2 regions of the Ureibacillus thermophilus genome follow, and region 1 is predicted to be linked to the other one. Evidence: riboswitches for the same ligand, from Rfam matches in the RefSeq annotation. Region 1 holds a riboswitch; the other holds the start of a gene.

Evidence for each region. A riboswitch is a leader RNA that binds a small molecule or an ion and turns the genes downstream of it on or off. The one in region 1 is predicted to bind FMN.
Region 2: linked by a shared signal. The riboswitch ahead of DKZ56_RS08100 (ECF transporter S component) and the one ahead of ribE (riboflavin synthase) in region 1 are both predicted to bind FMN.

Annotation. Positions count from the first base shown of each region.
Region 1 covers NZ_CP036528.1:2,919,581-2,922,759, reverse strand. The annotation lists gene rlmD (23S rRNA (uracil(1939)-C(5))-methyltransferase RlmD) at 156-1,529, opposite strand; FMN riboswitch at 1,674-1,808, shown strand; gene ribE (riboflavin synthase) at 2,038-2,682, shown strand; gene DKZ56_RS14815 (bifunctional 3,4-dihydroxy-2-butanone-4-phosphate synthase/GTP cyclohydrolase II) at 2,697-3,179, shown strand, end outside.
Region 2 covers NZ_CP036528.1:1,637,990-1,641,168, forward strand. The annotation lists gene DKZ56_RS08095 (hypothetical protein) at 1-823, shown strand, start outside; FMN riboswitch at 912-1,047, shown strand; gene DKZ56_RS08100 (ECF transporter S component) at 1,269-1,850, shown strand; gene DKZ56_RS08105 (TlpA disulfide reductase family protein) at 1,928-2,557, shown strand; gene DKZ56_RS08110 (cupin domain-containing protein) at 2,603-2,899, shown strand.

The DNA of each region.
Region 1 (3,179 bases):
TTTGTGAATAAAAATACAAAAATTGGTGGCAGAGAAAAGAAGAGAAGCAGAAAAGTGGGGAAGTTTTCAAGGGTGAATCAATTTTATCTTTGGAAATTAATTGATTTTGGGCATGAAAAAGCCCTGGAGATGAACTCCAGGTCTGAATCAGAAAGTTATTTTTTTAATGTCAATTTTGCCACCACTTCCACCCGTGCTGTTTGAGGGAACATATCAACAGGTTGAATATAGTCTACACGATAAGAACGGGTTAATTCCTTTAAATCTCTTGCAAAAGTGGAAGGATTGCAGGAAGTGTATACAAATCGCTTTGGTTTAATTTTTAAAACCGTTTTGATAAAGCTTGCTGCAAGCCCGGTGCGCGGCGGATCTACTGTTACAACATCTGGAATAAAGCCTTCCTTCGCCCATTTGTTGAGCCAATCTTCGGCAGTGCCTGTGTAAAATTTAGCGTGGGAAAATCCGTGTTTTTTGGCATTTTTCTTGGCATCTTCAATAGATTCGGGAATTACATCCATTCCTCTCACTTCTTGTGCTTCTTTCGCAAGCCACAATCCAATCGTTCCAACACCGCAGTATGCATCCACGACCGTTTCTTTTCCTGAAAGTTCCGCAGCTTTTTTGATTTCATCATATAAAACAACGGTTTGGGTTGGATTCAACTGGAAAAATGCGCGGGAAGATAAATCGAATGCGAGTTCTCCCAATTTTTCATGAATTGTTTCTTTGCCGTCGAGCACGAATGTTTCGTCCCCAAAAATTAAAGAAGTTTTGGCCCTATTAATGTTTTGGGTAATGGAAACGATGCTCGGATCAATCTGTTTGATTCCTTCAATCAATTCCTGTTTCCGGGGAATTTCTTTTTTTGTTGTGACAAGACAAACTTGGGTTTCTTCGGTTTGAATGCCTGTCCGGACAACGATGGTACGGACGATTCCCTTGGATTTTCCGTCAAAAATAGGGATATTCAGCTTTTGAAAAAGATTTCGGATGCCAATGGTGATTTTGGTTGTCACCGGGTGCTGAACAAGGCAGTCATCGAGATTTAAAAGTTTATTAGTCCCTTCAATATAAAGCCCTGCGATTACTTCATTCCCCATTTTTCGAACTTGAAAAGCGCTTTTATTTCGATAATGCCATGGATTGTCCATGCCAATAGTTAGTCTAATTTCTGTGTTATGAACAATTTGCGGTACAAACTTTTCTAGCGCTTGAATGACAATATCCCGTTTTTCTCTCAATTGTCCTTCATAAGACAAGTGCTGCAATTGGCAACCTCCGCATAGTTCATAAACTGCGCAAGGAGGTTTAACCCGATCTTTGGAAGCCTCTCGAATGCGTACTATGTCCGCCTCTGCAAAGTTTGGATGAATTTTTGAAACTTTTGCAGTCACGACTTCGCCAGGGAGGGAGCCTTTTACAAAAATGACATTACGCTTAAAAAAACCTACACCTTCCCCATTGATTCCAAGCCTTTTGATGGTTAAAGGAAATTTTTGTCCGATTTCCATTTTAATTTTTTCAGACATATTTTCACGTCCTTTAATTTATCTTCAAAATATTATAGCAATCGAATAAAGAAAGGTAAAATTTCATATGACTTAATTAGGCTTAAGTATGGATTTTCTTTGGAATAAATGTTATTGTTAAATAAAAATAAGCTGAATATTCTTTATATCCTTCGGGGTCGGGTGAAATTCCCAGCCGGCGGTGATGAAGCAATGCTTCTAAGCCCGCGAGCTCTTTTCGAGCAGGATTTGGTGCAAGTCCAAAGCCGACAGTGAAAGTCTGGATGGGAGAAGGATGGTTTGTAAAGAAAGTCCATTAATCCTTGATTAATGGGTTACTTTCCTATACTCTTTTTTTGCAATCCGTTCTCCCGCAATTGTTTTGCGGGAGTTTTTTATTTTAGGTGTATTTTAAATTGGCCTATTTTAGGTCTTTTTTGTGCTGCCTAAAAATACATCATTCTCCCAGCCCCGTTAAGTTGACTTAACGGGGTTTTTTACTTGCATTTATTGAAAAAGGGGGATTTAAATGTTTACCGGTCTTATTGAAGACAAAGGAATGGTGACTGGGATTGAAAAAGATGAGAAAAGCATGAAAATTGTAATCCGCTCACCCAAAATTGTGTCAGATGCTAATCTTGGCGACAGTATAGCAGTCAATGGCGTTTGTTTAACAGTGACGCATTTAACAAAAGACGAAATGACTGTTGATGTCATGCCGGAAACAGTGAAGGCAACGACCATTCATCAGTTGAAAAAAGGGGATTATGTCAATTTGGAAAGGGCGATGGCTGCTGGAGGCCGTTTTGGGGGTCATATTGTCTCCGGTCATGTGGACGGCATCGGTACAATTCGAAGCAAGAAGCCAGTAGCCAATGCGGTATATTACGAAATTGAGTTGCCGAAAGAGCTGCTGGAACAATGTATCCCGAAAGGCTCTATTACCATCGATGGGACCAGTTTAACGATTTTTGGAGTCAGCGATACAAGCATTACTATTTCTCTGATTCCTCATACTTATTCAGAAACGATTTTGGGGATGAAGGGAATTGGGGATAAAGTCAATATCGAAACGGACATGCTGGGAAAATATGTTTTGCATCATTTAAAGAGAATGAATGCAAAAGAAGAATCAAAAATAACCTTTGAGTTTCTGGCTCAAAATGGATTTTAAGGATGGTGGTTAAAATGTTAAACACAATTGAGGAAGCCATAGAAGATTTGAAAAAGGGGAAAACCATCATCGTTGTGGATGATGAGAATCGGGAGAACGAAGGAGATTTAGTTGCTTTAGCCGAGCATGCAACACCGGAAGTTATCAATTTTATGGCGACATATGGGCGTGGATTGATTTGTACGCCGATTACGGAAGAATTGGCAGAAAAACTGGATTTACATGCCATGGTTGTCCATAATACGGACAATCATCAAACCGCCTTTACGGTAAGCATCGACCATGTAAGCACCACAACGGGCATTAGTGCCTTTGAACGTTCTACGACCATTTTAAAAATGCTTGAACCGGACGCGACAAAATCCGATTTCAGAAGACCTGGCCACGTTTTCCCGCTCATCGCTAAGAAAAACGGCGTGTTGGAAAGACAAGGGCATACAGAAGCAGCGGTGGATTTAGCCCGCATAGCAGGCGTTTTCCCAGCTGGAGTGATTTGC
Region 2 (3,179 bases), 1.3 Mb from region 1:
TGTTTATCCTGAACAATTAGACGGAAATACCCTTTTTAAAATAGGGCTTGCAAGCGATGATGCAGATAGCATTCCGGTAACGATTTTAATACCTAATGAAAAAATATTAGAAGATTTTGGGAAGGCAAATCCAACACCAGTAGAAATGTATAATTTGTATGCACCACGTTTAAACGAGAATTTATTAGGATTTGTCGATTATCACCCATATGATGGAAAAATTATCGAAAGCAATGGGAAGGTAGTTCATCAATTACCGGAAGACCATCCATATGATGCTAGTGAAGCAACTCTTTCCACCTATTATGCCACTCTAATGGATACATTTTCTGATTACCAAGAAATAGAATTTGTCGATGAACAGAATCAGCCGAAGGAAATAGGGAAAGAAAGTTCGCTGCTAATTTCGGATGAAAGAACTCAGCACAGCTATTTTAAGTATGTCCAACAGGATGGAGCTGCATTTTTAGCGCCGAATTATAGAGAAACTTTTTCGACGATTGAAGAAGCAATGGAAGCATTAAAGAGAAGCACGAATGAGGTTTATCAATCGGTTGTATTGCCAAATGTCGATTATACAATAAAGGTTGAGCAGAATATTGTGAAAATCGCTTTTAAAGAACCATTGGATTTATTCAATTATAATCAAGTGGAAGCTATGCAGATGATTGAAGGCATGCTCTTGACAGCTGCAGGATTCAACATGGCGGTTCAATTTGAGAATATAGTGCAAGCGGAATGGGAAGGATTCGACTTTACAAAACCTTTGCCTATTCCATTGGGACCAAATCAATTGCCGTATACGGTGTTGGAAAATGAGTAAATATCGTAAAATAATATTCTAAATATCTTGAATTAATGACTTTACAAATTTTCATCATTCTCCTATAATAAGTGTAAATTAAATAATGATTCATCTTCGGGGCAGGGTGAAATTCCCGACCGGCGGTGTTAGAACTTGATGTTCTTAAGCCCGCGAGCTCTTTTAGAGCAGGATTTGGTGAGATTCCAAAGCCGACAGTATAGTCTGGATGGGAGAAGATGGTACGGTCGCTTTTCGTTATGGGCATTTTGCACGTGACTTGTGAAGTGTTGGCTTTTTGTAATTATCCAACACCTAGTTTCCTATGGTCTTTTTTAGTCATGTGTTGTCTCTAACTGTATCTTTTTCTCCCTTATGCAAATTTGCATAAGGGATTTTATTTTTGACGAAGCCGACTAGTACCTTTCTTCTTGCAGATTGAATCAGCAAAGAGGAGAGTGTGCTAATGAAGAAAATGAAAGTGCGATCATTTGTAACAATCGCCATGCTATCAAGTATTTCATTCATTTTAATGTTTTTAAACTTCCCATTGCCTTATTTTCCGGTATTTTTAGAAATTGATTTCAGCGACGTTCCTGCATTGCTTGCAGCGATTACAATGGGACCTGTTGCTGGCATTTTAGTAGAGCTGATTAAAAATATTTTGAATTGGTTGTTTATCGGTGCGCCGACTGGAGTTCCGGTAGGCCACATGGCAAATTTTGCAACTGGCATCTTGTTTATTTTGCCTGTATATTACATTTATAAAAAATCAAATTCCTTACGAGGTTTAATTTTTGGACTAGTTGCCGGAACCTTTACAATGGCGATTGGCATGAGCATCTTGAACTATGTTGCTTTCTTGCCGATGTATACGTATTTCTTAGGTATGGGAAGCTTTGATGTAAAAGAAACGATTGTACTCGGTATTTTGCCGTTTAATATTGTGAAAGGCATCTTATTAATGGTGCTAGTATTGATGCTGTTTAGAACGATGAGAACATGGATTGAAAACCAAAGAGCCCAATACTTATTGCAAAAACAATAAATCAAAAAGGAGTTTGCAAGTTTAGCAAACTCCTTTTTCATGTCTTTTGAACATATACTAAGATGAAGGAAGGTGCTATGAAAAAAGAGAAAATATCTATTTTCTTTTTATTATTAATTGGTTGTACAGGCATTTGGACAATTTATTCTCATTTTTTTAAGGAGGAAAAGAGAGAAGAGGAGACGATGACGGAAAATGAGTTTATTGATTTTTTATATCAGCATTTAGGAATGGAAGAAATGCACGAATTTGAAGATGACGAGGAGCATTTATTGGAGACATCCTATCAGCCGATGGATTTAGAGGCTACGGATTTCAAACTCAAAACCATCAATCATGGAACTATAAAGTTGTCGGATTTTAAAGGGAAAAAAATCTTGCTGAACTTTTGGACGAGCTGGTGCCCGCCTTGCAAAGAAGAAATGCCACAATTAAACGATTTTTATGTGCAGGAGGCAAAAAAGCTCAATGTAGAAATATTGGCGGTCAATATTACCGACCAAGAGATTTCCCCTGAAGATGTGAACGATTTTTCTGAAGAATATCAATTGCAGTTTCCTGTTTTGTTGGATGAGCAAGGAGAAGTTTCAAAACGTTATCAAGTGCTTACGATTCCAACAAGTTTCATCATCAGCGAGGATGGCCGCATTATTGAAAAAATCATTGGCCCCGTTACAAAAGATGCGTTATTGGAGAAATTTCCATGAAGTAAATGTATTATAATGGAAGAAAAGGAATTGGAGGAATCATCTATGCAAGTAATGAATACTCCTTATGTATTAAATGAAAAAAATAAACAGGCAGGAAAAGTGTTTGAAACGGCCAAAATGCAAGTGATGAATATTCAATTAAAATCAGGGGAATCCATTCCAAGCCATTTCGCTGATTGCGATGTGTTGATTGTCGTTCGAAGCGGTGTTGTATCCTTTACAGTGGAAAATGAAACTGTGGAATTGACGAGTGAAACATTATTACACATGGGGCCAAAAGAAATGCACAGCTTGACGGCAAAAGAAGATGCGGACATCGTTGTTGTAAAAATAAAGTAGAATAGAAAAGAGGTTGGGACAAATCTAAAAAAGGGGCTGGGACAAAAGATAAAAAACACCATTTTCTCCCGGGAGAAAATGGTGTTTTTTTGATAATTGAAGAAAATTGATTTCCGTTCCGGGGACGCTTTCCGCGGGCCCGGCTCGAGCCTCCTCGGAGCTCAATTCTTCGCTCCTGCGGGGTCTCGAGACTCGGGCTGTTCCCGCAGGAGTCGCCCCGTCACTCCAATCAATTTTTTACAAAAAATCTTTTTGCAGCTCGTTCACTTTATTAGTTATG